Linked DNA regions of Spirulina subsalsa PCC 9445. The protein of the gene in region 2 interacts with the protein of the main gene of each other region in a pairwise test. Links are inferred from orthologs where the notes say so. Each region holds a gene or a part of one and is shown on either strand. Other genes may lie near its edges.

Region 1 (15,583 bases), 1.7 Mb from region 2 along the record:
AACCGTAAGGGAATAATTTGCCCCCCTAAGAATCGACCATCTGCCTCTAATTCTACGGCTAAAATGAGCGAATAACCATTATATCCTTGGGTGTTTAAGGTACGATAGCCGACAAAGTTTCCTAAAGAATAGGCAATTAAACGACCTCGATAAAGTTCGATGGCTCGGGGAACATGGGGGCCATGTCCTAAAATTAAATCGGCTCCATGATCAATCATAGTACGGGAAAATTGTACTAAATTCCCACGATTTTCTCCTAGAAACATTTCCGTTTGATTGCGGGTGTGGATGGCGTTCATCCCTTCTGCCCCTGCATGAACGGAAATGATCACAATATCGGCGTTTTGACTGGCTTGTTGGGCGAGGTTGCGCGCTTGGGCGAGGTCATGGATGGAGTTATGATGTCCTAAGTAACTAAAGCCAATCCAGGCCACTTTAAGCCCGTTAGCTTCGGTATAAACAATCTTATTTTTTTCGCCGACGGCTAACATTCCCTGATTTTGAATATGGCGGATAGTGTCTTGATAACCTTGCACAGAAAAATCATGGGAGTGATTATTAGCCACACTGAGAATGGTAAATCCAGCCCGTTTTAAAACGGCGCTATGTTCCGGGGGACTGCGAAAGGCGTAGACTCGCCCCGCAGAGGGGCGTTTCGGGGTGTGGGGATGATTGGTTAGGGTACTCTCAAAGTTGGCAAAGACAAAATCGGCATCGGTGAGTAAGGATTGTACTCGTTGAAACAAAGCATCGGGCTGGGGGGGGAGGCTGTTACTGGGGTAGTTAGTGCCTAAAATTGTGTCCCCGACGGCTTTAATGGTGACGGTAGAAATTTCTGGGCCAATGAAGGGGGGGTGAGGGGGTTCTGGAATTTCCCACTCGGGTAATATATCGCTAAAGGTTTGAGCCACTAAGGGGGGAGTCCATCCCGAGGCCCCTAGCATGACTGTAAAACCTAATAGGGTGAGGGAAAGCCCTCTCGTTCGCCAGACTGAAAAACCAAACATAATCGCTCAAAACCTTTAAGATTGTCTTAGCTTGTGATGGCTTGACATCCTCACCACCTTGAACGGACGGTGCTAAGATTTATATTCAAGCCGCCCTAAAAGGGCGGGGTTTCAACCCCAAAGTTTTCGATGAAGTTACATGAATTCTAACAACCGTAGACTGTTGATATTCGCAAGTATTATTTTAAGTTTAGTTTTGGTGGGGATTATCTGGGCGCTGACGTTGCCTGCGACTTCGGCTCAATATCCTCGGGTGAGTCCTGCTGTGCCGATTGTACAGGCGGAACGGAAACCAGATAGCGATCGCCTACAAGCCGTAATTGACTGTCTACCACCTGAATTAAGTATCAATAACAAGGATACTCGCGATCGCATTAACCGGGCGCTTGATGAAATGCAGAACGAACAACTAGAGCGAATGTTCCAAGTCAAGGACAATCCGAAACTGAATGAGGCGGAGGAGAAGTTTGAGCGTTGTCTTAAAAATCAATAATCATTCCCCACTCTCCAGAAACCTCAGCCTTCAACTAACACTATGGCTCAAAAATACTATAGTAGACTGAATATTCTATGTAAGACGTAGTTCACCCATAAGGACTCACCGTGACACCACAAGAACTAATTATCAAGGGCGGAATTGCCATTTGGCCGATTCTCTTTCTGTCTATACTCGCCCTAGGCGTAATTCTCGATCGTCTATGGTTTTGGGCGAGAGTTCTGTTGCAAGAACGGCAAATTCTGAACACGATTATGGAGTCTACCTTTCGCAACTGGGAAAGTGGCTCAGAAATTGCGAAGGACTACCGTCATCATCCCATTGGGCGGTTTCTCTTTGCCCCCCTCCAACTGCCCCAACCCGAACCGGATGTTTTCCACCTCGCCCTAGAAGCGGCGGCGGACGATGAGTTAGCTTTAATGCGACGGGGTGACAAAATCCTAGAAGCCGTGATTGCGCTTTCCCCCTTATTGGGACTCCTCGGCACCGTATTAGGGCTGATTAATTCCCTCGGTTCCATCAGTATCAGTGACTTAGGAACCGCTTCCACGGCGGGAGTTACCCTAGGGATTGGGGAGTCTCTCATTTCAACGGCGGCGGGTTTGGTGGTGGCCATTGTGAGTTTAGCCTTTTACCGTCTGTTCCAGGCCTTTCTCTTTGGTCAGGTGCGGATTTTTCGCAAGGCGGGGAGTGATTTAGAACTGCTCTATCGCCAGCATTGGGTGGAAAAGGAAGACCTGAAGTTTACGATTAATCCCCCAGCTTTGGTTAAAGGCCCTAAGAAAATTATTGACCCTCAAACGGAAAAGTAGGGGAGCAGGGGAGCAGGGGAGAATTGATAATTATTCCCTCTTGCCTCTTCCCCGATTCCCGACTCCCGACTCCCGACTCCCGACTCCCGATTCCCGACTCCCGATTCCCGACTCCCGACTCCCGATTCCCGACTCCCGATTCCCGACTCCCGACTCCCGACTCCCGACTCCCGACTCCCGACTCCCGACTCCCGATTCCTGATTCATTCAGCCAGCCTTAAATCTGTCCCAACTTGTCCTAACGGTGTTGAAATTATGACTTCTGTTAATCCGAAGCGGAAACCCCCTAAAGCTCGTCCCTTGGCCTCTACGGTTCAACCTCTGAAGTTGTGGGTAGATAATCACCCTAATCAAGAGGTACGGATTGAAATTATTCCCTTAATTGATGTTATTTTCTGCATTCTGACCTTTTTCATTTTGGCGGCTGTGGGGTTTTCTCGTCAGCAGGCCATTAGTTTGGACTTACCCCGCGCTTCGACGGGGGCGGCACAAATGCGGGAGATGTTGATTGTTAGTGTGGATGATTTTGGTCAGGTGTATGTGGAACAACAGCCTGTTTTAAATAAAAATCAACTGTCCCAAACGGTAGAGAATTATTTTCTCACTCGGCCCGATGGGTTAATGGTTTTATATGCCTCGAAAAGTAGCCGTTATGACGATGTAATCCAAGTTTTGGACATTTTACGTCAGGCGGGAGGCGATCGCGTGGCCTTAGCAACGTTACCGGAAGGCAGCACCGCACCGGAGGATCTCGCCCCCATGCCTTCGATTCCCACCACTCCCTCTAGTCCTATCCCCACCCTTCCCAGTCCCAATTTACCCACCAGTCCAGACCTTCCCGCTAGTCCTGATTTACCCACTGGGGAGGAGTAGGGGGGGCAGGGGAGAATTGATAATTCTTCCCTATTACCTATTACCTATTCCCCGTTCCCTGTTAACTACCGTAACGGCCACCATGAGACTTTATCCCGCGTGGCACTGTAGACCTCTTTTAAGCCTTCTGGGTCAATAACTTGGACTAAATCCCCTGATGCGTCATGGCCTTTAGCCGTTTGGAGTAAGCCAATTTGCTGCATTCCCTTGAGGACTTGCTCCACAGTGCGCTGATTCAGTTGACAAGCACGAGCAATCACATCTACAGGGAGATCAAAACTATATATCTGCTGGGAGTCGGGTTGATTGCCTAACTCTCGCTCTTGATAAATGAGGGCGCGGAGGAGGGCGGCGACGGCTTGGGGGGGGTAACTGCTACAGTTTAGGAGATGGTACTGGAACTTGGTGCGCAGTTCAAATAATAAACGGTAGCGATCGCGAAATTCCCCATTGTTCTCATAAAGACGCTGCACAACATCTAGAGGAATTTTAATCACTTGGGTGGTTTTATAGGCCTCTACCTGACTGGGGAAAGCCCGGTGCGCGGTGCCGTAACTAAACGGTAAACTCCTCATGCCAAAACACCCCCCCGGATAGGTAATCGCAATAATCCGGTCAAGGGGGGTGCTACGGGTGATCACTAGACCCTCATTGAGAATCACATACAAAACATCTAGAAATTCATCCGGCAGGTAAGCCGTAAACACCGGACGGTTAGAAAACAGTTTCTCTACCTTTAAACTCTCCGGTGGCAGGTCATTAGCCAACTCTGCCGCCTCTAAGCCTCGAAAGAGAAAATTCTGTTGGATCAAAAGTTCTAATAAATTCGGTTCTAAAACCTTGGCGCGCTTTGCCATCCCTATTAAATCCCGTAGTCTCGCCTCCATCATGGCATAAAGGCTCATGGTTTCCATTTTTCCTTGAATTTGTTTTTAATTTGTATTGCAATACAAACACAAATCGGGTAAAGTCAGAATACGATTTAACAGAATTTGTCCTGTAATGTCCTTGTCCGCTATCAATCGGAGTTAAACCAGAACAATGAATCAGCCCAGACGCTTCATCAGTTGGCTATTTGCCGGAATTTTTGCCAGTTTTGCGATCGCCGCCTGCACCACACCACAAGGCGGCACATCTGGAACGGCACAACTCACCCTTGTTTCCTATGCCGTCACCCAGAGAGCCTATGAGAACATCATTCCCAAGTTCGCCCAAGAGTGGGAAGCCAAAACCGGACAGAGAGTAGAATTTAACCAAAGTTACGCCGGCTCCGGGTCCCAAACTCGCGCCGTTATTGATGGATTAGAAGCCGATATTGTCGCCCTTGCCTTAGCCTTAGATACCCAACGCATTGAAGAAGCAGGACTCATTGAATCCGGTTGGGAAGACGAACTTCCCAACGGTTCCATCGTCCATAAATCCGTCGCCGCGTTAGTGAAACGAGACGAAAATATTAACGTTGAAAACTGGTCTGATCTCGCCAGAGATGACATTCAAGTAGTCACCGCCAACCCCAAAACCTCCGGGGGGGCAAGATGGAATTTTCTCGGCCTCTGGGGAGCCATTACCCAAGCCGGAGGCAGTGATGCACAAGCCTTAGAATTTGTCGAAGCTGTCTTTAAAAACGTCCCCGTTTTGCCCAAAGATGCGAGGGAATCGACCGATGTTTTCTATCATCAAGGTCAAGGGAATATCTTGATTAACTATGAAAATGAGGTAATTTTAGCCGCACAACAAGGGGATGTCAAACCCTATGTTATTCCAACAGATTACAACATTTCCATTGATAATCCTGTTACCCTTGTTGATGTCAATGTAGATAAACACGGCACAAGAGAAGTCGCCCAGGCATTTGTTGAGTTTCTCTTTACCCCAGAGGCACAACGGGAATTTGCTAAAGTTGGATTCCGTCCTGTAGATGAAACCATAGCCGCCGAATTTTCTGCTCAATATCCCCAAGTTAATAACCTGTTTACCGTGACAGATTTAGGCGGTTGGGATGCGATTCAAACCAAGTTTTTTGACGATGGGGCAATTTTTGATCAAGTATTAGCCAAGGTTGGTAAATCCTAGGTTAAGGGAACGAGGAACAGGGAACAGGAAGGGGAATCGGAAAAAGGCAAGCCTTTTTGATGATTTATCCCTAAAACCTTGCAACTTCTCGCTGTTAAAAGGGAACAGGGAACGGGGAACGGGGAACAGGGGAAATTCAGGTTTTTGTCCTCAAGTCTATTTAATTTGGTATAAACGCCTAAAATTCCTAGTAACAGTGCTTAGAAGGATATTTAGCAGACCCTAAATATATAGCCACAACAAAACCTCACATAATCTATTCTATTCCTCTGATGAATAAACCTCCTGCTTTAGACCAAAACCAGCGTAAAACGGAAGTCCGTTTGAGGGTGAGAATCCCCCAACAATACCATCAAGAACCCGTCATCACCCACCTAGCCTCAAAATATCAACTAGAAGTGACCATCTTAGCCGCCATGTTAGGCGCAAATGCGAAAGGCGACGGCTGGTTTGATTTAGCCCTCAGTGGTTCAGTCTCCCAGATTGAAAGTGCCTTAGTTTATCTCTCAGATTTAGATGTGGAAATCTTGAGCGGTAGTGCTTCTCTTGCGGGGTTACTCCGAGAACAAGAACCCGACGGTTGGTAAACCCAATCATCCAAAATCTAAACTTCTCGAAAACTGAGTAAACGAAAAAATAGAGCCAATGAATTCCCTTTTGTCAAGTTCTTTTAATCACAATTTGAAACGTATTTCTATCCCCAAGTTGCCCATTTCTATTCCTTGGTTTGTCACCCTAGGATATTTGGTTTTAATGTTGCTACTCCCCATCACAGCACTAATCACAAAATCCCTTACCCTAGGAGTAGATGAATTTTGGCGCATTGCGACCCAGCCCGTTTCTTTATCAGCTTATGGCGTGACCTTTATCACCGCTCTAGCCGCAGGATTAATTAATGGGGTAGTGGGAACATTAGTCGCTTGGGTGTTAGTTCGTTATGAATTTCCCGGTCGAAAAATTATCGATGCGGCCGTTGATTTGCCCTTTGCCTTACCCACCTCTGTAGCCGGTTTAGTTTTAGCGACGGTGTATAGTGAACGGGGATGGATTGGTCAACTTTTTGCGCCCTTTGGTGTCCGAATTTCCTTTACTCGGCTAGGGGTATTTATCGCCATGTTATTTATTTCCTTACCCTTTATTGTGCGTACCCTACAACCTGTTTTACAGGAAATGGAAAAAGAAATTGAAGAGGCGGCTTGGTCTTTAGGTGCGTCCTCTTGGCAAACATTTAGCCGGGTTTTATTGCCCCCCTTAATTCCCCCCATTTTAACCGGGGTAGCCTTGGGATTTTCCCGCGCTGTGGGGGAATATGGCTCAGTGGTGATTATTGCCTCAAACATCCCGTTTCGAGATTTAATTGCTCCGGTTTTAGTCTTTCAGCGTCTGGAACAATACGATTATGCGGGGGCAACGGTGATCGGAACGGTTTTATTAATGGTGTCACTGGTGCTGTTATTAGTGATTAATTTCTTACAACAATGGGGTCGTAGTTATGCCATCAAGTAACCAACCGAATCAGAGAATAAAATGGCTTTTAATTGGGTTAGCGGTGGGATATTTAGCTTTGATTTTGTTTATCCCGGCAGCGACTCTAGTTTATGAAGCTTTTCACCGAGGATTTATGCCTTTTTGGGAAGCGGTGAATACTCGATTTTTCCAAGCCGCTGTTTCTTTAACCTTAATTGCTGCCCTTATTTCTGTACCCATTAATACTATTTTCGGACTTTGTGCTGCTTGGGTCATTGCGCGCAATCAATTTAGAGGTCGGGCTTTATTAATGAGCATTATTGATCTGCCGTTTTCTGTCTCTCCCGTTGTGGCAGGTTTGATGTTAATTCTGCTCTACGGTCGGATAGGTTGGTTTGGTCCGTTGTTAGACGGTGCAGGAATTCGGGTCATTTTTGCCCTACCGGGGATTGTGTTAGCGACGCTCTTTGTTACCCTGCCTTTTGTCGCCCGGGAAGTGATTCCGGTGTTGGAGGAAATGGGGTCAGACCAAGAGGAAGCCGCTCGAACTTTGGGCGCAAAAGATTGGCAGATTTTCTGGCGTGTTACGTTGCCTAATATTCGTTGGGGTTTGCTCTATGGGGTGTTGTTAACCAATGCGCGGGCAATGGGTGAATTTGGGGCGGTGGCGGTGGTTTCTGGGAGTATTATTGGTCGGACTTCAACCTTGCCAATTTTTGTCGAACAGGTCTACAAAAACTATCAAACCCAAGCGGCTTTTAGTGCGGCGGTGGTGTTGGGATTACTGGCGGCGGTTACGCTGGTGGTGAAAGATATTTTGGAAAAAAGAACTCACACAATTTAGGAGGAAAAAATGGGAATTATTATTGAACAAGTTTCTAAAGCCTTTGGTGATTTTCAAGCCTTACGTGATATTGATCTAGACATCAAGGATGGGACATTGGTTGCCCTATTGGGGCCGTCGGGGTCGGGGAAATCAACCTTGTTGCGGACGATTGCAGGATTGGAACAACCGGATAGGGGGTCGATTTGGATTAATGGTCAAGATACGACTCATTTGGATGTGCGCGATCGCAATATTGGTTTCGTCTTCCAACATTACGCCCTGTTTAAGCATCTCACCGTTCGTCAAAATATCGCCTTTGGTCTAGAAATTCGCAAAACTCCCCCCAAATTAGTTAAAGAAAAAACCCAAGACCTGTTAAGGTTGATTCAACTGGAAGGTTTAGGCGATCGCTACCCCAACCAACTTTCCGGGGGACAACGGCAACGAGTCGCCCTAGCGCGGGCGCTGGCCGTCAGTCCTCAAGTCCTCCTCCTCGATGAACCCTTTGGAGCCCTAGATGCTAAAGTGCGCAAGGAATTGCGCGTTTGGTTACGGCGACTTCATCAAGAGGTTCATGTGACCAGTGTTTTTGTCACCCACGACCAAGAAGAAGCCATGGAAGTGGCCGATCAAATTGTGGTAATGAATGAGGGGAAAATCGAACAAGTGGGCACCCCCACCGAGATTTATGATCATCCGGCCACACCCTTTGTCATGAGTTTTGTCGGGGAGGTAAACGTTTTACCCAGTCATGTGGATTTAATTCCCCGGAACGCGAAAGGGCGGGATGGTGCCGCCTTCATCCGCCCCCACGAGTTGGAAATAGTCCCCTTGGGTGCAGGAGAAGGCACCCCTGCCATTGTGCGTCATATCACCCATTTAGGCTGGGAAACTCAAGTTGAGTTAGCCGTCGGTGAACTGGAAATTACCGCCCATTTAAGCCGAGAACAGTTTACCCCCCTTAATTTAACCCTCGGCCAAAAGGTCTTAGTGCGTTCTCGCCATGCGAGATTCTTTCCCCAAGTCGCTTGATATATTGAGGATCTGCTGAATGACTGGCCTAGGGAACGGGGGGCAGGGGAGAGGAGGAATTAAGACTTATTACCTATTGCCTTTTCCCTATTCCCTATTCCCTAGCCCCACGAGCAGAGTTATTCAGCACACCCTAAGATAAGTGTATTGACTTAGGGTATGCTCATAATTCCTCAATAACCGTTGTGCTTCTTCTAAGGTAATCCGATGCTCCTGTAAAGCCTGTTCTGTCCGTCGCCGTACCGTTTCAATGAGGTCATCAGGTTTATATTGAGCATAGTGTAGAACTTCGCTAATGGTGTCCCCTTTCACAATGGATTCTACTTGATACCCTTGGGGAGTCATTTTGATATGCACTACATTGGTATCCCCGAATAAATTATGGAGATTGCCCATAATTTCTTGATAAGCCCCGACTAAAAACATTCCTAAATAATAGGGGGTCGGGTGGTGATTAGAAACCCATTCTAGGGGGTGGAGTTCGAGGGAATCTTTAATGTCTCGCAGATCAATAAATTTATTAATTTTGCCGTCACTATCACAGGTTAAATCGGCAAGGATAGCGCGTTCTGTGGGTTCTTCGGTGAGGCGATGAATGGGCATAATAGGAAATAGTTGATCTAATGCCCAAGCATCAGGGGCAGATTGAAAAATCGATAAGTTGGCGTAATAAATGGCCGTCATGTTTTTTTCTAAGTCGGCGAGATCGTCGGAAACGTAGTCCTGTTGACGGGTGATGTGCAGGATTTTCTCACAACAAACCCAGTAAAGTTGTTCGGCGATCGCACGTTCCTGTAAACTCAGATAGCCAAAGTTAAATAAACTGATGGCTTCTTCCTTGAACTGCACCGCATCATGATAGGCTTCTTGGTAGTTTTCCGGGGTGATGGTGGTGTAGGTGTCCCGTAAGTTGCGGATGACGAGGTTTTCTTTAGCGCTGGTAATCTCTGGGTATTCTAAGGTGGGGTAACTGGTTCCGAGAATATCAAAAATGAGTACCGCTTGATGACTGGCGATCGCACGGCCACTTTCACTGACGAGGGTAGGCGCTGCTACCTTGCGCTCCTCACAAGCTTCTTTAACCTCGGCGACAATATCATTAGCGTAGTTCTGCATATTGTAGTTTTTCGAGGCGTAGAAGTTGGTTTTTGAGCCGTCATAGTCCACCGCTAAACCGCCCCCTACGTCCAAATACTGCATATTCGCCCCCAGTTTGACCAATTCGACATAGATTTGACTGGCCTCACGGATGGCATCTTTAATCGTGCTAATCGAGGCGATTTGGGAGCCAATGTGGAAATGGAGGAGTTGTAAACAGTCCAACATCCCCGCGTTTTTGAGTTGGGTGACGACTTCGAGGATTTCAGGAATAGTCAGGCCGAATTTTGCGCGATCGCCTGTAGACTCTCCCCAGTGGCCGGCTCCCTTGGCGCTCAGTTTCGCCCGCACCCCCAGAATCGGCGCAATATCTAGGGTTTTGCTCAAGTCCAAGGCAATGGCTAACTCGGATAATTGTTCAATGACAATCACTGGAGTATGACCCAAACGAGTGGACAACAGCGCCGTTTCAATATAATCCCGGTCTTTATAGCCGTTACAAATGAGCAAAGTGGCCTTTGAGTCCAAATTAGGGTTTAAGGCAGGTTCTAGGGTCGCTAAAGCAATCATTAGCTCCGGTTTAGACCCGGCCTCCAGCCCAAATTGATAGGGTTTCCCGAACTGAACAACAGACTCCACTAGATGGCGGTGTTGGTTACACTTCACGGGATACACCCCCCGATATTCTCCCGGATAGTTGTAGCGTGCGATCGCCTTAGCAAAACAAGCATTGAGGCGTTCAATTCGATCGGCGAGAATATCAGAAAAGCGAATCAGGAGGGGTAAATTCACGTTGCGTTGCCGCAATTCCTGCACCAGTTCATAGAGATCTAGAGATCCCCCCCGTTCCCCTTGAGGAGACACTAGCACATGGCCAGCCGCATTAATGGAAAAATAAGGTTCTCCCCAGCCTTGAATCCGATAGAGGTTTTCGCTATCTTCAATCCGCCAAGGGGTTTGAGGGGAGGATAAGGAATTATATAGGGTTTGGGTTGTCTCTAGGGGTTTATCTGTCTGCAAGGCCATTGCTTGTACTCCGGATGGGTAGGGGATAGGGAACAGGGAGAGGAGGCTCGCGCAACAAGGCGAGAAACTGTTATATTGATTGATATAGCCGTTGCTTGTCAGTGACCTCAGTCCATCTCTCTTCTTTCCCTTGAACCTTCTTTGAGTCCTGACTACTCTTGTTTACGCTATGCACCCATTATCTCCTACTCCGGTTCCCGACTCCCAACCTCCTGTAAAACAGAAGAGGAAGAGGAAAGCCTTTCATTTAACCGTCGGTCAAAAGATTAGTATAGGTTATGGGGTGGCACTGGCGATCGCGGTTTTGGGGACGACAGGCGGCGTTTTAATGGGAAACCAGTATCAGGAAAGAGTCCGCATTCTCAGGAATACGAGCCTTGAGGAGAGTCATTTAATCAACTCCCTAGAAGTCGCTCTTTTACATGGTCAACTCCACTATTACGAGATCAAAGAACCCTCGCCAGACTCCAATGATTATGAGACAATCCGAGGGAATTTGGAAGGCGTGGCGCAGGAAATCCAAGAATTGCAATATCTTTGGCTAACCTTCCAAGAACGCTATACAGAGGGGAATTTCAGTAATTCTCAGGGAGAGGCGATCGCCTCTCAACTCATTGCCCAGTACGATCCTATAGTGCAGGAAATTCTACAGCAAATTGATCCCCAGTGGTTAGAACAACTTCAAGAACTTAGCACCTCAACCAATCTCAATCAGCTTCTCCTACTGCGGGATCAAATCGGCTCCATCTACACTCTAGAACAGGTGGAAGCTATGCACAATTTGTCTAGAGAGTTAGGCCATCTCTATAAACAACTAGAAAGCCAATGGGAAAATGCCTCAGTTTTAAGTGAACAAGCCTCTCTCTTACGAACTCAAATTATTGTCCTTAGTATGTTTATTTCCTGTGTGATGGCCATTTTCTGCGCCATCATCACCAGTCGGGCTATTACCCAGCCGTTGCGTTCCCTCACAGAAGTAGCAGAAAAAGTGACAGAAGAATCAGATTTTTCCCTACAAGCACCCGTGACGACTCAAGATGAAATCGGTATTCTCGCGGTGGCTTTAAATAAACTCATTGCACGAGTGCAAGAACTCCTCGCCGAACAACAAGCCGCCAACACCGCCCAATTATTACAAAGTGAAAAAATGTCCAGTTTAGGACGAATGTTAGCCGGAGTAGCCCATGAAATTAACAATCCGGTTAATTTTATGTATGGCAATATTGCCCACGCAACAGAGTATGTTGACGACTTATTGAGATTATTGGAAACCTATCAAAGGGAAATCCCCAATCCCCCAGAATCCATTGAAGAACAAGCCGAGGAAATTGATCTAGAGTTTTTAGCCGATGATTTACCCAAACTTTTAAGTTCTATGCGAGTGGGGGCCGATCGCACCCGACAAATTGTTTTAAGTCTTAAGAATTTCTCCCGTTTAGATGAAGCACAACCACGCCCTGTTAATGTAAAAGATTGCTTAGAAAGTACATTATTGATTCTCCATAATCGCTTAAAGAAAGGGGTTCAGGTCACTTGTGATTATGGCGATATTCCCGACATTGAGGGTTTTAGTAGTTCCCTCTATCAGGTCTTTATGAATTTAATTAGTAATGCGTTAGATGCCTTACCTGAATCTCCACGCAACCGACCAAAATTAAGCATTAAAACGGAATTATGTCAAGACAAACCGGGCTGGGTGGCGGTGCGTATTGCAGATAATGGCTGTGGGATTCCCCCAGCAGAACAATCTAAGATTTTTGAGGCTTTTTATACCACTAAACCTGTAGGAGTGGGAACAGGTTTAGGGTTAGCGATTACGCGGCAGTTAGTGATAGAAAAACATGGGGGGGAAATTCAACTCAATTCTGAGGTGGGCCAGGGGACAGAGTTTGTTATTTTCTTACCCATTAAACATCCGGGTGAGGTGCTGGCGGCGTGATTAAGTTGTCGTTTTTGTGCCAAGCTTGACGAATGCGTAACCCTAAACCCAAGGTGATTTCTTTCATGACCCAGTAGAGAATGGTTAACACCCAGAAGGTAATAAACATGACGACCACCGGGCGCTTGCTGGTGAAGTCGTCTAAGATGCGGTAGGTGATGTCATCAGGATTGGTGATTAAGTCCCAACTGTTGAAGCGTTGAAAGCGCCCTAAATAGACTCCAATGGCGCATAAAACATGAATCCCTAATTCTGCGAGAAAAACGGCTTTTTTTGCCCCAATTTTGCGGAGATAATGCCCCAGATTCATCACGGAGATCACATAGGCTTCAAATCCGGCAATAATGGCGAGTAGATGTTGAGGGATTAAGATTAGGGTGATTACCCAAGCGGAAAATCCGGCGCGGGTGGCTCGGATCAGGTGAATAATATCTGTGAGGAGGTAGGGTGCATTGGGGAGAAAGGCGATAAATACGACGAAATTCAGCCACCAAAAGGTGGAACGTCTGAGGGAACGACGACGGAAGAGGTAAAAGCTTAAAGCGAGGGGAATAAAGGCAAGAAATAAGTTCCAAATAATCCAGCCGCTATGAATGGATAGGGCAATTTGGGCTTGTCTCAGGAGGTTATTCATAAGTCGTTTCAGGAAATAATGCTTAGAGGGATAGATGCAAAAAAAGAAGGTATAGCGCCCTAGCGCGGCTGGTGTTTCTCGGCGCTCAAGGCAAGGGATTCGCTGCACCTTTGAACTATTTTAATCAAAACAAATGGGCTGTTGGGGGATGTGTGCGGGTGAAGGCAAGACGGAGGGTGAGGTTTAGCTTTTTTCCGGGGATCTTTTGTTGCGCTTGGAAAAGTTGCACAGTGGGCGTTTTTTCCCAAATGCTTAGGGGTTAGCTTGTAGATCAAAGGAAGGAGTTATGAATCCCCCGGAGTGTTAGAGGTCATATTGATTATGTTTAACCCAAAAATTTTAGTAACTTTTGTATTAAGTGCATTTGTTCCCTTATGGTTATTGGCAGGCTGTGCAACGCCTGAATTGTCCCCCCTTGAGGAGGGGAATGGTAGCCCCGAAAGCCCAGAAACGACGGTAGAAAGCCCGACAGAGACGACGACGGAGCCGGAAAGCCCCCGGACTGAACAAGTCCCTCAAACGGCCGAGGAGGAAGAGGTGGCGGTGCGGGTGTATTTTGCCAAAAGCCCAGAAAGTGATGAAGATTTTACTTATGTTGAACCGGTTTGGCGAAAAACCCAAAGTCAGGGGGTGGCGCGTTTTGCGGTGAATCAGTTGATGGTGGGGCCAACGGAAGCGGAGGCTAGACTGGGGTTAAAGTCGCTGTTGGAATTAAGCGGCCCGTCGAATTGTGGGGAGGATTTTAAGTTAGCGATCGCCCAGCAAGTCGCGGATCTCCAATTTTGCCGTCAGGTGATGCTGAAAGGGTTAGGTCATGATGCCCAGTTACTCAGTACCCTAGAAGCAACGCTGAAGCAGTTTCCGACGGTGGATCAGGTGGTGATTCGCGATCGCAATGGCAACTGTTTAGCGGATCAAAGTGGGGAAAATCACTGCTTAGATAAACTCCCCCGCCAACCCCAATCTAATCATAACCAACAATCCACTACCCCCCTGACGGAACAATCTAAACTCACCCTAACAGGTATGGGGGCGGTGCAAGTGGGGATGACAATTGCTCAAGCGTCACAGGTAACGGGGATGCGGTTTACCCAACAGGCAAGCGGTGGGGAGGAGTACGGATGTTTGTTCTATCGTCCCCCGAATCTGAGTGATGTGTTCTTCATGGTGACGGAGGGGAAAATTGCCCGGGTGGAAACAGGCAACCCCCGGATTAGCACCCTCAGCGGGGCAAAAATTGGGGATACAGAGGCGCGGATTCGTTCTCTCTACCCCGGTCAAATCGTCGCAGAACCCCATGAATATGTGCCGGGGGGGAAATATCTCTTTTTCATGCCCCAAGACAGCGCACAGCGCAATTATCGCGTAGTCTTTGAAACCGATGCTCAAGGGCGAGTGACACGGATTCGGACGGGGAAAATGCCGGAGGTGGGTTACATTGAGGGCTGTGTTTAGGGGGATTTATTTGAGTTCAGCAAAAAATCCCTTGCATTTGTGTCCAGTCAATTCATAATAGGGAAGGTCATTCTGCTCTGCTCGTCCCCTTGATTTGGCATGAAATTACTATGTTTGAGTAATGGTCACGGTGAAGATGCGATCGCCGTGCGTATTTTGAAACAATTGCAAGAACACCCGGACGCGCCGGAGGTGGCGGCCTTGCCCTTGGTGGGGGAAGGACACGCCTATGTTCAAGCAGGCATCCCGATTATTGGCCCGGTGAAGAAAATGCCCTCTGGGGGATTCATCTACATGGATGGGCGGCAGTTATGGAATGATGTGCGCGGGGGCTTAATTGGTCTGACTTGGGCGCAGTATCGCTTAGTGCGCAAGTGGGGCAAACGGGAAGGGGTTATCTTGGCGGTGGGGGATATTGTTCCTTTACTCTTGGGGTGGTTGAGTGGCGCACCCTACGCTTTTGTGGGGACGGCTAAATCTGAGTATTATTTACGGGATGAGGCGGGCTGGTTATCGAAGAATCGCAAGCGGGAAGGTTGGTCGGGTTCGGTTTATTTGCCTTGGGAACGGTGGTTAATGCAGCGCCCCAATTGTCGGGCAGTGTTTCCGAGGGATACGATTACCACGAACACTTTAAACCGTTTGGGAATTAAGGCCTTTGATTTGGGTAATCCCATGATGGATGATATTGTGGCCGAGTCCTCGAACCCGGATTATATTAAGAATATTCCCGAATGGCAGGAGAAGAATCGACCGTTAACGGTGGTCTTACTGCCCGGTTCTCGCGCTCCGGAGGCTTATCACAACTGGGAAACGATTCTGGAGACGTTGCCGGGAGTACAGGG
Region 2 (15,585 bases):
AACACACCCGAAGACCGAAACGCAGGGGCAGCAAGGCTTGAAATGCTGTATAATGCCTATTAGGTATTGAAACAAGACCCCGGAATCTGTCGTCCTGCCGGGCCGCCCCCTTGAAATGCTGTATAATGCCTATTAGGTATTGAAACTTTGAAACCGCTTCTAAGTTCTGGAAACCTTCATCTAAACTTGAAATGCTGTATAATGCCTATTAGGTATTGAAACTCAGCCCAATTCCCTGCCCTACTTATCCGACTTGAAATGCTGTATAATGCCTATTAGGTATTGAAACCCATTTCTCGCTTTCATAAGCGGCTTTGATGCTCTTGAAATGCTGTATAATGCCTATTAGGTATTGAAACGGAATAAGACCCGACGACCAACACGGTGCTAAACCTTGAAATGCTGTATAATGCCTATTAGGTATTGAAACTAGATTTTTGTTGAGCATTGGGACGGACAATCTCTAATCTTGAAATGCTGTATAATGCCTATTAGGTATTGAAACTTCTGATCTTCAGATCCGCTTACTTAACTATTTGTCTTGAAATGCTGTATAATGCCTATTAGGTATTGAAACAGAAAAATTAGGATAAAACACAAAAGAATAGAAACTTGAAATGCTGTATAATGCCTATTAGGTATTGAAACATTAGGCGTTGAAATTAAATAGGGTCTGCTGAATATCCCTCTAAGCAGTGTTACTAGGACTTTTAGCCGTTTATACCAAATTAAATAGACTTGAGGGCAAAAACCTGAATTTCCCCTGTTCCCTGTTCCCCGTTCCCTGTTCCCTAGCCCCACGAGTAGAGTTATATTGCTACGCAACGCTTCGCGAACAGCAAGCCCTAAATAAATTTCTGATTATTCTGCAATATCCCGATGGGTAAAAGGTTTAGCCTCTTTCCCTGAATAAGTTGCGGCAATATGACCTTGCCCAATCAACTTATATTTATAAGTCACTAATCCCTCTAATCCCACAGGGCCACGGGGGGGCATTTGTTGGGTGCTGATGCCCACTTCTGCCCCGAATCCGTAGCGGAAACCATCCGCGAAACGGGTAGAACAGTTATGATAGACTCCGGCCGCATCGACAAGATTTAAGAAGAGTTGCGCCGTTTCTGGGTTAGTGGTGGCGATCGCATCCGTATGTTTAGATCCGTAAGTGTTAATATGCCCAATCGCTTCCTCTACCGATTCCACCACCTTAACCGACAAAATCAAATCACTATACTCCGTTCGCCAATCCTCCTCCGTAGCCGCTTCCACAGGGATAATCGCTTGAGTCTTCCCATCCCCCAACAATTTAACCCCCTTCTCCTGTAGCGCTTGAGCAACTAGGGGTAAAAATTGGGCTGCAACTCCCTGATGTACCAACAAAGTTTCAATGGCATTACAAGCGGCCGGATATTGAGTTTTCCCATCCACCGCTAAACTCACCCCTTGGGCAAAATCCACCGCTTCGTCAACATACAGATGACAAATCCCATCCGCGTGGCCTAATACCGGAATCCGGGTATTGTCCTGAACATAGCGCACAAACGCATTAGACCCTCGGGGAATAATCAAATCCACATAGTCATCCCACCCCAACAGCGTGCGAATTTCCTCCCGCGTCGTGAGCAACTGCACCGCGTCGGGACTCACCGCCGTTCCCGCTAAAGCCCGGTGAATCACTTCCACCAAAATCTGACAAGAGCGAATCGCTTCCTTCCCCCCCTTCAAAATCACTCCATTGCCCGATTTTATCGCCAAGCTAGTGATTTGAATGAGGGCTTCGGGTCTGGCCTCAAAAATGATCCCTAACACCCCTAACGGGCAAGTAACCCGCCGCAGAATTAACCCGTCGTCTAGCTCCCGATGAATCTGTACCGTCCCCACCGGATCCGGTAACTTGATCACATCTCGCACCCCGGCGATCGCACTTTGTAACTTACTCTCCCCCAACTTCAACCGGGCAAACAAAGCCGAGGAAATCCCCTCCGCTTCAGCGACCCGGCAATCCTCCTCATTCGCCGCTACAATCTCGGGAGTCGCCCCGTCCAACGCTTGGGCGATAGACTCCAGAGCCTGATTTTTCTCCTCACTAGACAAAACCGCTAAATTTTGAGCCGCTTGGCGTGTTTTTCGAGCAATTTCCATGGGAATAGGGAACAGGGAACAGGGAACAGGGGAGCAGGGGAGCAGGGGGGCTAGGGGGGCTATTATTCCCCCCTTCCAAAGGGGGGCTAGGGGGGATACACCACCTAAACCAAAGCCACTTGAGGTTCAGGCCAGCGTTCAACCGCCCGGCCAATCACCGCCAACTCCTTCACCAAGGCATCAAAGCGATCCGGGGTGAGAGATTGAGGCCCATCCGATAAAGCCTTAGCCGGATTGGGGTGAACTTCAATCATCAACGAATCCGTTCCGGCTGCGATCGCCGCCTTCGCCATAGCCGGAACATATTCCCAGCGCCCCGTGCCGTGACTCGGGTCAATCATAATCGGCAAATGGGTTAAAGTCCGCAACACCGGAATCACCGCTAAATCCAACGTATTCCGAGCATAGGAACGGTCAAATGTGCGAACACCCCGCTCACATAAAATCACATTGGGATTCCCGGCCGCTAAAATATACTCCGCCGCCATCAACCATTCATCAATCGTTGCAGACATCCCCCGTTTCAGTAAAACAGGCTTATCCTGCGCCCCCACCTTTTTCAACAGCGAGAAGTTCTGCATATTGCGCGCCCCAATTTGCACCACATCCGCCACATCCGCCACCTTCTCCAGATCGGCTGTATCCATCACTTCCGTAATAATCCCCAAGCCCGACGCTTCCCGCGCTGCCGCCAACAACTCCAGCGCGCTTTCCCCGTGACCTTGGAACGCATAGGGAGAAGTCCGAGGCTTATAAGCCCCACCCCGTAAGAATTTCGCCCCAGCCGCCCCCACACGACGAGCGGTTTCCACAATCATTTCCTCGTTTTCCACCGAACAAGGCCCCGCCACAATAGAAATCGGGAACTGTTCACCAATGATCACATCCCCGTTGGGCGTAGGAATCACCACCTGACTGGACTCCCCATGACGGAACTCACGACTCGCCCGCTTATAAGGCCGTTCTACCCGTAAAACCGTTTCAATCCAAGGGCTAATTTCTTGAATATTCTGCTCATCTAAATCCGCCGTTTCTCCCACCAAACCGATGACAACCTTATGTTGCCCCACAATTTTCTCAGGGCTAAGTCCCCAAGTCGTGAACTCTTCCGTTAAACGAGTAATCTCCTCTTCGGGGGAGCCCACTTTCATTACAACAATCATGTTCTATTCCTTATATTTAGATGACAAACTTTCAAAACCGGAGGGCATTGTTCCGCCCCAGATGCCCGATATCAGACATTTTAGGGGGAACATTCCCTAAATTCTTAATCGCTTTCTGTTTTTTTAAGCGCTTGGCGAGAACTACGCCACGCCCGAATCGTGCGCCCTAAATTCACGCGAAATTCTCGAAATCCAATTAAAGTCCCCGCTTGTTCTTCATCCCAAGACGCGGAAAAAATCCCATAACTTAATCCCAGCACCCCTAAACCAAATAACCCGAAACTCACCAAGAGAATCAGGGGATTCGGGACTTGTAGATCCGTTTGGGTTTTAATCCAATAAAAAATAAATAAGCTCGATAGGGCTAATATCGTGGGACTGCCCGAAAATAAAGCCATCCTGCGGATCATCCTGCGACTCACTTGTTCAGGAATGGCCGATAAATCCGCCTCCTCCCGTGAGTTTTTCCGGGGAGGAGGGGAGGAATTGTTTAACGCAGGTTGGGAAGGAGCCCGACTGGAGGACGCAGCCGGATTTTTTTTAGGTTTCTTCCCCTTAGAACGTGGTTCAAAGGGAAGCGGGTTGCGTTCAGATTCAGCAGGCATAAGATAATGTTTTGTGCGGTTTACCGACGAATGCCTAAGCGACCGATCAGCGTCTGATAATGCTCATAGTCTTGCTTTTGGATGTAAGCTAAGAGGCGTTTACGGCGACCGATCAGTTTCAATAATCCCCGACGGGAGGAATGGTCTTTTTTGTTGATTTTCAGGTGTTCCGTCAGTTGGTTGATCCGTTTGGTCAACATGGCAACCTGCACATCTGAGGATCCGGTGTCTGTCTCGTGGACTTGGTACTCGGAGATGATTTCCTGCTTTAACGCTTGGGTCAAGCTCATTGTGATCTTCTTGCTCTCTTAAACACAGCAATCTCTGATTTTACCACATGGGATGAGCAATGGGACAGATCACTGTTCCCCGATCCGTGGGGAATTGATCATTAATCACCGAACTTGGTTATATACCGCTTCAGAAATGGCGGGGATTTCGGCATAACGTCCCCGTAAACACTGGACAATGGCATAGATTGAGGATCCGGTGGCGGCGAGATAGATTAAGGTGACTAATATCTGCATAAACAGGGAGTTACTACCACCTAAAGGAGAAAGGGCTTGTTGGGTCATGCCGAAAAACTCTAAGACAATTTGTAAAAGGAACGCCGCTAGGGAAATCATAATCGCCTGTAGGGTATTAAACCGGATAAAGTGGGCGACTTTGTAGTTTTGGACGACGAGCAGAAACAGGGCAAAAAAGACAATCAGAGGACCGATGGCAAAACCCCCTAAACTGAAGAAATAAATGGGGGCGATTAAGAATAAGGGGAAAAAAACTAACGTTAAGGGAGGGACAAGGGAAAAGACTAATCCCCCCAGTTGTAAGACTTGCAACATGGGGATTAGATAGGGTAAACAGGCTAAAACTCTTTGCTGTAAGGTGGTGGAACTCCGCCAGGTCATGATTTTGTGTTCTCCGAGGACAGATTAACCAGAAGCACGGGGGCTTCTAATCAATGTTAGCGACTCGAAAGCCCATCTGGCAGACGTAGGACTCTAAACAACTGGTTTGAGAGCAGGGAGCAATACTGGCTCGGGTGCTGGGTGTAGGATAGGTGGCGGCACAACAGCCTAATTTCCCGTTCCGCCAACGCGGTAAACCTTGACGATTGGCGAGTAAACATCCACTACAGATGTTTTGGGGGGAAAGTATCTGGTCATCGGTCAAAATTACTAACATTTTGCCCTCCCCTTATTTCTGAATCTGATTTTTCCTCTCTTTCCTTAATCTTAAGTTAATTTTTTGAAAGTCTGGTTAGCTTTGCTACAGAGCTTAACTTTTTTCTGGAGGGGGAAGTCGCGGAAATTCGTAAATTCCCCCGAGACTAGGGGGAAGTAAAGATCACTTCCAGAGTTCCGTGTTAAGATTTGGGGCAGGCCACCCAACCCATCGAAGCAAGGTAAGGACAACTGAAAAGGGGTAAGGGGTTGGGGTGAATTTTGGAATTGAGCGAAGGATGCGGACACCATGAATGGGAATAATGGCAATCGGAACGGGCAACGGATTCGCTACCCGATGCAGGCCGTCTCAACCAAGAACAGCAGGAGTAGTGCTGTGCAAACGCAACCGAAAAATGGTTCTGCGTTGGCTCCGGTGAGTCGGGATAAAAAGGCATCTGGGCTAGACCGTCGTTTTGATCAGGCGGTGATTCTCCGACAACCTCGCACCTGGTCGCGGGCGATTGTTTGGACGATTATTAGTGTGGTGTCCTTTGGGGTGGGATGGGCTTGTTTAGCGGAAATTGAACAAGTGGTTCAGGCGACGGGACAGTTGAAGCCACAGGACACGGTGAAGGAAGTGCAAGCCCCCTTAGATGGGGTGGTGGAAACGGTTTATGTCCGAGAGGGGGATTTTGTGCGGCCGGGGGATTTGTTGATGCGTTTTGAGTCGAATACGTCTCGGGCAGATTTGGAGGCGACCAAAGCGATTAAGGAAGCACTGGAGAAGGAAAACCAACTCTATCGGCAGTTGATTGAGTCGGGGAGTCGGGAGGATTTGTTAAAGGCGATCGCGGCTTTGGATTTACCGCCCGCTATGGTAGGGCTGACGCGCAATCGGGACGAATTACTAGCCGAAAATCGCTACTATCAAGCCCAACTGACGGGCAATGTGAGCCAACTTTCTCCCCAAGAGCGCGATCGCCTGCAAGTCTCCCAAATTGAAGCCCGTTCCCGTGAAAATGCCGCTCGTTTAGAAGTTCAGCAAATTCAACGACAATTACAGCAAAATCAAGTACAAATTGCCGATGCGCGCAACAATTTAATCACTCAGCAAAATCTCTTACAAGATATTCGCCAACGCGCTCAAAGTTCCCTACAACAAGCTCAAGAAAGTTTAGCCTTAGAGGAGCGATTACTCGCTGAAATGGCCCCACTCGGTCAAGAAGGTGCGATCGCCCGTTTCCAAATTGAACAACAACGCCAGACCGTCAATGATCGTCGTTCTGAGGTCTTAAGAATCCAAAATGACAGCCGCATTGAACAACGGGAACAACTGCAACGCATTGAGACAAACCGCGCCGACATTAGCCGTTTAACGGAAGAAAATCGCCGTCTTCAATTAGCCATTGAACAAGGGGGGCAACAGTTTACAAATACCGCCGCCATCACCCAGAAAGACATTCAAGAAGCTATGGCTAGAAATAACCAACGAATCGCAGAAATTGATAGTCAATTAACCCAAGCGGTTTTAAATGTGGTGGTCAATAATGAGAAACGGATTAAGGAACTAGAAAGCCAACTGGTCAGAAGCGCTCAAGCCCTAGAATACAAAGAACTACGCGCCACGGTGGCCGGGACGGTTTTTGATCTTAAAGCCTATCGTAGTTTTGTGGTTAACCCGACTCAAACCTTGCTCTCTATTGTGCCTCAAGATAATTTAGTTGGAGAAGTTTTTATTACTAATCAAGATATTGGCTTTGTACAAGCCGGAATGAATACTGATGTCCGTATTGATACCTTTCCCTTTAGTGAATTTGGCGACATTAAAGGCACCGTGAAATCATTAGGTTCAGATGCTTTAGCTCCCGATGAAGTGTATAATTTCTATCGCTTCCCTGCCACAATTGCCTTAGAGGATCAAGTCCTACGCAGTCAAGGTAGAGACATCCCCCTACAATCAGGGATGTCAATTAGTGTCAATGTAAAAGTGCGTGAAAATCGCAAGGTGATTAGTTTATTTATTGAACTGTTTACCAATCAGATTGAAAGCTTGAAGCAAGTTCGTTAATCTTGATGCTTTAATGGAGAAAGTCTAAGACATTTCGCGCCGGACTAAAATTATCATCAACCCTCAAGTAAAATTTTTACCTTCTCTTAGAGGAAAACTGGGATTCTCAAGTTATGCTAGTGACAGCGATTTGGGAATCATGGATTTAACCACGTCTTATTGATGGAGTGACGGATCATGAAAACGATTGAGTGCATAAACCAAAACCGTCCGACTAACCTTGTCCCACTGAATGATCACCAACATGATCACCAACTCCCCAATGGTTCACTGGGTCAGGATATGTTGGTTGTGATTGACCCCGGAGTAGCCGATTCATCCCGGCTGGTGTCAGGGGTGTGGGGGGGAGCGTCGGTTTTGGTTCTCGATTTAACTCAAGATGCGATCGCCCAGATTCGCGATTATCTCCAACAAAACCCCCGGATTCACAGTCTCCACCTGATCACCCACGGCGCACCCGGGCGGTTATATTTAGGCAATACATTAATCACCTCAGAAAATCTGGTTGATTATCGCTCACAACTGCAAGAATGGCGGGGTTTCTGCTCAGAAATTCTCTTATATGGTTGTCAAATCGCTCGGGACGCACAAGGGCGGGCATTTGTCAAGGAACTCAGCGAAATTGTGGGTTGTGCGATCGCCGCCTCCTTCGATCTCACCGGAAACACCCAACTCCAAGGCACTTGGAACCTAGGCTATCACACCGGAGCCATCACCTCACCCCTCGCCCTGACCCCAGAAACCCAAGCGACTTATCCGGGTGTATTAATCTCAACAGTCTCCCAACTGATCGCCGCCATTGAAGCCGCCAACAACACCCCAGGAACCGTTGACACCCTGAATCTTGCCCCCAACACCACCTTTAACTTTACCACCCCCTACCCCAACCCCCAAGTTCCTTTCATCAACTACGGAGCCACCGCCCTCCCGGTGATCACCTCCCCCATCATTATCAACGGGAACGGATCCACCCTCCAACGAGATCCCGGTTCAGAGGAGCTATTCCGTATTTTCCTCGTAGGGGGTCCCGGAAGCCTTCTGACCAACAACATCGGCGACCTCACCCTAAATAATCTGACCGTAAGAGGAGGAGTTGTTCCCAACGACGGCGGCGGGATTCACAACGTCGGGGGGAATATTACCCTCAATGGTGTCACCGTCACCAACAACACCGCCGGAGACGACGGGGGAGGCCTAACTAACGTTGGGACAGGCAACCGTCAAGCCGTCGCCGTCATTAATAACAGCACCATCACCAACAACACCGCCACCGCCTCACCCATTGCGGGGAGTGTAGATATTACCGATGGGGGCGGCGGGATTGATAACGACGGCAACAAAGAAAACGGCGCATTAGGTGCCGTGATGACCATTACCAACAGTACCATCACCGGAAACGTCAGTGGTGCGGGATCTGGAGGGGGGATTCGTAATGTCAATGGTGGGCAACTGACGATTGACGGGAACACCGTCATTGCGAATAACACCGCCGCCCGAGGAGCAGGTATTGCCAACGTCACAGAAGGGCGCGCCCCTGACGATTCCGGGACAACGGTGATTCTCGGTCCTGATGTAGAGATTAGTGGGAACACCAACTCCACCACCGGGCAACCCAGTAACGTAGAAACCACCCCCAACGCCATCACCATTGAGCCAACCAATAACCCCATCATCCGCCTCACTCAAGAAGGTGTGACCGGAGCCATTAGTGATGGTGGCACCGCCAATTTAGGCATTTTCCCCGTGGGTAGACCCGCCCAAGCCACCACCTTCACCATTGCCAATACTGGGGAACAAGACCTCACCTTCTCCAACTTCATCACCAACAACGCCCAGTTAACCCTCACCCCTCCCGCCCAGACCACCCTAGCTCCCGGTCAAACCACCACCTTCACGATTACCCCCAACACCAACACCGTTGGGTCAGGAACAATAGACCTGCAATTTAACTCCAACGCCAGCAATATTAGTGATGATGGGGTGTTTAACCTCAATGTCGCCAGAACGGTGAATCGGGGTTTAGTAGTTTCCCAACTCGACGCAACAGGTCAGGTGGTACAAACCATTGCCGATGGCACAACCACCCCCCCCATTGACCTAGGCACCGTTTTAATTAACGGCACCCCCCAACCCACCACCTTCCGCATTGAAAACACCAGTGGTCAAACCCAAACCCTAGGCAATCCCACCCTTTCCAATGTCACGGGAATTTCTTTAGATGGGGCCGGATTCCAAAATAATTTAGCCGCCGGGGCAGCAACCACCTTTAGAGTGAGTTTAAATACAGCGGTTGAGGGGACCTTTAACAGTGAAGTTCGTTTTACCACCGATACAGACCCCACCATTAGCCAACCCTTTAACTTTGCGGTGCGTGGGGTAGTGCAACAACCGCCGCAAATTGTGGTCAGTCAACTGGATGCCAATAACAACGTCCTGCGGCAAATCACCGACGGCACCACCTTACCCATTGATTTAGGCTTATTCCCAGTCGGGACTCCTAGCGCGACGACAACCTTCCGCATTGAAAACCGAGGCCAGGGGAATCTGCTGTTAGGGGATTTGGTGGCAACGAATCCAGCCTTTGTTTTGGATACCGCTAGTTACAACCGAACCATTGCACCCAATAGTTCAACCACCTTCGGGGTGTCCGTGAATACAGCAACGCCCAATGTCTTCGATGGGGCGATTCAGTTCACCACCAATGATCCTACAGTGTCAGGCCCCTTTGATTTCGCCGTGCGGAGTACGGTGCAAGCCGTTGATCCCGGGCCTCAACCCCCCCAACCGCCCCAACCCCCTGTTCCTCCTGGACCCCAACCCCCTCAACCTCCGACTCCTATTTTGGGGACACTTTCTTTCAATGCAACCGGGCGCTTCTTCGCCTTTGGAGAACGGGCAGGGAATGGTTTGTCGGTGTCCCTGACAGGGGGGAACATCAACGGTTTTGCGGCGGTGGGGATTACCCGTTTTAATGCCACAGGTCAGGTTACAGGTTCAACGCCTCTGTTCTCCTTCTTACCCCAAGCTTTTTATCCCAATGGCTTTATGGTTAATAAGCAAGGGTTCTTGTTGGGGGGTTTGGAAGCTGGGGAACGGTTTGCCTTTAATATCCAGTTTGAAGATGGTCGAACCATTGCCTTTGATAGTCCTCAGTTACAAGTCCGGGAAACCTCGCCCAATCGTTTCGCCCTGACAGTAACGGATTCTGCGGGAGTGGTGAGGAATTTGGGCTTAACGGTGGAACAGTTAAATGTGCCGCCTGTTGCTCGCTTAGGATTGGGTCAAAATCTCCAACGGGATGGTCTGGAGTTGATTGATTTGCGCAATGTATCTGGGCCGGTGACAGCTAACTTTACGGTGTTCCGTGAGGCGGCGTTTAATAATACGGTGACACTGTACCGCATTGATAATGAACAGGGGGCGGTTAATGGCCTTCTGCCGGGTCAAGCCGGATATGTGCAGGCTGTGTTACAGAATCGCGTCGGAGTAGATTTGAGAATTGAAAATGAAGGGATTGGACGGACGAATGCGGTGTTAGGCGGTGGTGCGTTGTATGCTCCGGTGATCTTTGTCAATAGCACGCCAGATAATTTCTTGAGTCTCAATCCTGATAATGCGGTGGGTTTAGATGCTCAGGCTTACTTTATCTATGGTGCGGCCAATTCAGACGGGGTGGATCACATCAAGTTATTGGGCGGCAATGTGTTCGGGTTTGAGGATCTGCCCTTTGGTGGCGATCGCGATTTCAACGATTTGATTGTTCGCGCTGAATTAAGTCTTGCTTGAGCCTAATACTTAGGGTCTACTGAATAAGTCCGAGAGTTGGGGAATAGGGAATAGGGAATAGGTGATAGGGAATAGGGAATAGGTAATAGGTAATAATTATCAACTCCCCTGCTCCCCCTCTCCCCTATTTACCAAGGATTCCCAATAAATGTAAAAGAACTCCAATAGTAAGGATGGGTAAACGTCCGTGCCCCCATTTGTTTCAACTCTGGCGGCAACGCATAACGGCCGTGGGGTGTCACCAGCGCCCCATTCTCAAAACGCACCTCACCCCGCAACAAACTGAGTTGACTCGCCCGTAATGCTTCCGCTTTAATCCGTGCGCTTCTTAGGGTGCTGTAAAATTGGGTCATGAGTGCTAAGGTGCCACCATCACTGACATACCATAAACTCCCCAATGCTGACCGCACCCCAGACAAAGCCGCTAAACCTGCAAAACCTAATTCTGCCCCTTCATCCCCCAAAGCCGTGCGACAAGAACTCAACACCAACAACTCCACAGGAGGGTGATTTAATTGTAATTCCCGAATCCGATCTAACGTAATTAATTCATCCCAAAATTGAATATAGGAATTTTGGGGTAAACCGGGCTGAAAGTCCCCGTGAGTCGCGAGGTGGAGGATTTGATAAGGTTGACGACTGCGAGCTAACTTAAACTGAGCGAGGGTGAACTGTTCGTTTAAGTAAACATCACCCCGGGGGAGTTGTTGGGCAATGGTGGCTAATTCTAGGGGAACACCGGGTAAATTAGCCTTATTATCAAACTCGGCGGCTCCCATTGCTAAGATGCTGGCGTTGCGGATACTGCGATAACGGGTATCGGTCAGAAAGAAGCTAGGCATTAGCCCCACACTGTATTCTTCAATGATAAAGCGATCGCCATCATGGAGCGCCGCAAACGGTAAAGACCGCAGACCCGCATCCACAATAAACGATAAATTCTCAATCTGTCGCTCCTCTAAATCCCCCTTAAGCGGACGAATTAACCAATCATACAGTTGTTGTGCCGGAGGGAACACCGCCTCCCCCCGTAGGGGAGTTGTCACCCGACGCTGCAATTGTTGCACCATCCCTAACACCCGTTCCCTCGTCGCCCCCGGTACCCGACGACGCACAATATCCCCACTTTGAGTCACTAACACCAACTCCAACTCATCAGTCGGTCGCGGATTCGTCATCGGAGTAATAAACTGTTCCCGATTCGCATTAAACGCCAAATCATTGAACTGCCAGAGAATCGTTGACTCTTCCGGTTCTTCCGTAGACTGGAAAAAAGCGTAAATTAAAGCAGGTTTAACCCCCGTCAAATTATCAATTTGGGTCAAACTCCGTTGCATCTCATAGAGTGTCACCGGACGCTGAGGAACATCCACATCCCCAAAATAGTTCAAAAAAGCCGAACTTGAACGCTCTTCGAGATGCTGCACCAACTCAGACATCAGAGATAGAGGCATTCGACGCAAGGAATCCCAAGGAGGACCACTAACTAAGCGGCGAATCGCTTCCCCCCGATTAACGTCAACTAGATCATCAGTTTCCGTGTTCACGGGAGACTCCACAGACAGCATCACAGGAGATAGAACAGGCAGATACACCGATAAATCCGGCGAAGGAGGGGGAAGTTCTGCCGGGGGAAGAATGGGAAGAGAGGGAGGTTCTGTCGGAGCAGGAGGAGGAGGAGGAGGGGGAGGTTGAGGAATTGTGAGCGCAACAGTGGCCTGATTGTTCCCTAAATTGGGATCTTCCCCCAATAGCATTAAATTATCAGACGTTTGGCTCAAAGTCGTTCCCACAAAGTTAGGATTGAGACGACTGGTGATAGTAAGCGTCGCACTACCACCCGGAACAAGAGTTCCCACCGTCCAAAGTCCCGTCACCGGATTATAAGCCCCCAGTGAAGGAGTCGCACTGAGAAACTCTAAATCCGGCAGTAACAAGCTGGTTAATGTCACCCCACCCACATCATCGCCCCCATTGTGGGTTAATGTCACCGTAAAGGTCACAGTATCGTTAGGCTGGGGGGTGGGATTACTCACCGTCTTAGACACCGCTAAATCCGCCGTAACCTCCACTGCCCCAATATCCGGCACCCCGCGATTATTCCCCCGTTGGTCTGTAGCCACTCCCACATTAGCCCCGGCCTGAATCACCGGACTGGTGGGTAAGGGAACATGAGTCCGCGTCGTGCCGCCATAATTGCCGAGGGGCTTGAGTTGGGGACTTAAGGGAGTGGCCGGAGTTCCCACCAAAGGACTCACCGTAAAGCCATTCGTCCCATTACTAATCCCAATCAGGTTATTTCCCCCATCGTTAAAGAGACCCACCACATCAGACCGAGCCGCGTTGAGATTGTTAACATTCTCCGCCACAATACTATTGCGCAGGGTCGTTGTGCCGATATTATTGGTCAGACCCCCGGAACCGAGTCCCAATAAATCCGTCGAGCGGTTTTGAGTGATGGTGCTATGGGTTAAGGAGACATTCCCCCCATTATTCAACAGCCCGCCCCCATCGGCGCTGGTATTGTTACTAATCGTCGTGTTGGTGGCGGTAACGGTTTGAGTCGTGTTAAAAATTGCTCCCCCCGCCACTACACTGGTGTTGTTATCAAGGGTGCTGTTATTAATGGTCAAATTACCGCCATTATTGAAAATCGCTCCCCCTTGATTCAGAGCCAGATTGTTCGTCAATGTGCTGTTATTAACAGTCAGGGTGCCATAGTTGATAATTGCCCCCCCGGAGCCTGCATTGAGGAGTCCTGTGGCGGCTCCATTGCGCAAAGTTAGGTTATTGAGGGTTAAATTAGCGCCCGTATCCACATAAAACAGGCGGAAATCGAGCAGGGAGTTGCGTTCAATGATGGAGTTAAAGCCTTGAATGGTTAAACTGCCGTTGTTTTGAATCCTAGGTAAACCGTTGGCTCCATCAAATAGACTGAAATTATCAACCAGTGCTAGGGAAAAAGTGGTGTTCGGAGTTAGGTTGATAGTGGTATCTTGACCATTGCTGTTGGCGGTATTAATCGCGGTAATGAGTTCCGCCACATTACTGGCCGTCAAGACTTCTAGTTTTCCCCGATAATCCACCGTTAGGGCGGGATTAAAGGGCAGTTGGGCGGTAATGGTGCCGATTTGTTTTTCTAAAGTCCAATTCCCCCCTAACTCAGCGTTCCCGACGGCCGTAGTAGAGGCGGCGACACTGGCTCCGGTTTCTTGCGCCAATACCCCCAATAACAAATCCCCCGCTAATCCTAAGCCTGTAAAGCAACTATAGAGCAGAATCTGGGCATCTGGTGAGAGGGACTTAGACCAGGTGGCTAACTGGGAACGGTATTGCTCAATATTCTCATGGGTGACATAGGCATGACCTAACCAAAAATAGCCCTCATTCCCCTCGGCGAGGATATGGAGTTCATCCACCCCAGACACTTCCGCCAAGGTGTCGGTAATCTTGGCCATGCCATCCTCTTGGGGTGTCACTACTACTGTAGTATTGCCCGGTTTTCCGTTATAGAGTAGGGTTTCATAGTCCGTCACCGTCGCATCTAAAAAGGTGAAGGATTTGGGATCTTCTGGACTCTGGGGAAAAATGGTTACGGTGGGGGCGCTCACGTCTCCCCTTCCCGTGCGGACTTCAGCCTCCGGCAATACCACCACCCGACTCACGGCCCCGAATGTCACGGCGTCCCCTTGAATCGACCCAGAAACAAACACCTCCCCGGTGTTTACCCCCTCTTCCGATACTGTAACCATCTCCTGCACGGCCGGAGTGGTGAGTAAACTGGGCAAATCTAGGGGAGAAAAGGGCAAAATATGCCCCTCTGCATCCCGAGGGGGTTCCACTTCCAAACTTAACAAATGACCGGGCAGGGAAAGGCGAATCAAGCGACTTCCGGGAACCGCGGCCACATTCACCCGCCCCCTCGGTGCTTCTAAGCGCCCCTGATTCATCACGGTTCCCCCCATCAGGGTTAATTGCTGCCCGTTCTTGACGGCTAAATCCCCCGCGTTAATAATGGGGGCAGGTTGGGGGGTATCAAAGGCAAAGACGGAGGGAGTTCCCACTAAAGCCTGATAATCATTGCTCCCGATGGCGTTAAACCAAGCGTCATCCTCAAATCCAATCCCGGTGGCGGTGGTGGCGAAAAAGTCCCCCGGTACATTTAAGCGGGCATCGGGGCCAAAAATAATCCCGGCCGGATTCATGAGGTATAAGTTCGCCTGACTCCCCGTGACTTCGATTAGGCCGTTAATCAGGGAGGGATTTCCTCCCACTACCCGCCCTAAAACGTTCTGAATGCCCTCGGAGGTGAGGAATTGAGCCGCTTGTTCTCGATTTAGACCAAATTGCTCAAAACTATGGAATAAGTTGCTCCCGTCCCCAGAAAGCGCCCCTCCGTGAATCAGAAATTGTTGTCCTTCCTGCACTACTTGGGTTTGAGTCCCGTCCATTGCGGGAACTACCCCTTGGGCAAATACGACTTCAACCCCCAAAAAATGAGTCGTTGCGATGCCCCAAGGGAGGAGAATTCTTGTAATTTCCCTGTGGTAGTTGCCAGAATTCATGGGTTGATAAACGCCCCCAGGCGTTAGGAGGTCATCTGAGTGCCACTTCTCAGAAATGCACAGTTAAGATTTGATTTCTGACACACCCGATAT

The links.
Region 1: the proteins of proA (region 2) and SPI9445_RS0113350 interact in binary tests that used the Escherichia coli proteins (3 or more experiments, as listed by UniProt). The link is inferred for Spirulina subsalsa PCC 9445 from one-to-one orthologs.

The regions. Positions count from the first base shown.
Region 1 is NZ_JH980292.1:2,912,176-2,927,758, forward strand. What follows is about bases 6,688-9,583. They hold SPI9445_RS0113350 (sulfate/molybdate ABC transporter ATP-binding protein), read left to right. Parts: upstream 6,688-7,581; coding sequence 7,582-8,586; downstream 8,587-9,583. Other genes in these bases: cysT (sulfate ABC transporter permease subunit CysT), read left to right, coding at 6,688-6,767; cysW (sulfate ABC transporter permease subunit CysW), read left to right, coding at 6,754-7,572; speA (biosynthetic arginine decarboxylase), read right to left, coding at 8,710-9,583. Outside these bases: SPI9445_RS0113300 (CapA family protein), read right to left, coding at 1-1,007; SPI9445_RS0113305 (hypothetical protein), read left to right, coding at 1,147-1,500; SPI9445_RS25510 (MotA/TolQ/ExbB proton channel family protein), read left to right, coding at 1,611-2,315; SPI9445_RS27640 (hypothetical protein), read right to left, coding at 2,346-2,522; SPI9445_RS0113320 (ExbD/TolR family protein), read left to right, coding at 2,571-3,188; SPI9445_RS0113325 (Crp/Fnr family transcriptional regulator), read right to left, coding at 3,254-4,045; SPI9445_RS0113330 (sulfate ABC transporter substrate-binding protein), read left to right, coding at 4,230-5,261; SPI9445_RS0113335 (NIL domain-containing protein), read left to right, coding at 5,534-5,848; more of cysT, read left to right, coding at 5,907-6,687; more of speA, read right to left, coding at 9,584-10,710; SPI9445_RS25515 (sensor histidine kinase), read left to right, coding at 10,880-12,649; SPI9445_RS0113365 (DUF1361 domain-containing protein), read right to left, coding at 12,618-13,283; SPI9445_RS29300 (GerMN domain-containing protein), read left to right, coding at 13,605-14,738; SPI9445_RS0113375 (lipid-A-disaccharide synthase-related protein), read left to right, coding at 14,838-15,583. UniProt on the Escherichia coli protein: Part of the ABC transporter complex CysAWTP involved in sulfate/thiosulfate import. Responsible for energy coupling to the transport system.
Region 2 is NZ_JH980292.1:1,232,904-1,248,488, reverse strand. The notes cover bases 1-2,898. They hold proA (glutamate-5-semialdehyde dehydrogenase), read right to left. Parts: upstream 2,140-2,898; coding sequence 862-2,139; downstream 1-861. Other genes in these bases: aroF (3-deoxy-7-phosphoheptulonate synthase), read right to left, coding at 2,244-2,898. Outside these bases: more of aroF, read right to left, coding at 2,899-3,302; SPI9445_RS0105870 (PAM68 family protein), read right to left, coding at 3,407-3,907; rpsO (30S ribosomal protein S15), read right to left, coding at 3,928-4,197; SPI9445_RS0105860 (Tic20 family protein), read right to left, coding at 4,303-4,815; SPI9445_RS0105855 (hypothetical protein), read right to left, coding at 4,862-5,092; SPI9445_RS0105850 (beta-barrel domain-containing protein), read left to right, coding at 5,381-7,141; SPI9445_RS0105845 (DUF4347 domain-containing protein), read left to right, coding at 7,319-10,927; SPI9445_RS27370 (CHAT domain-containing protein), read right to left, coding at 11,056-15,492. UniProt on the Escherichia coli protein: Catalyzes the NADPH-dependent reduction of L-glutamate 5-phosphate into L-glutamate 5-semialdehyde and phosphate. The product spontaneously undergoes cyclization to form 1-pyrroline-5-carboxylate.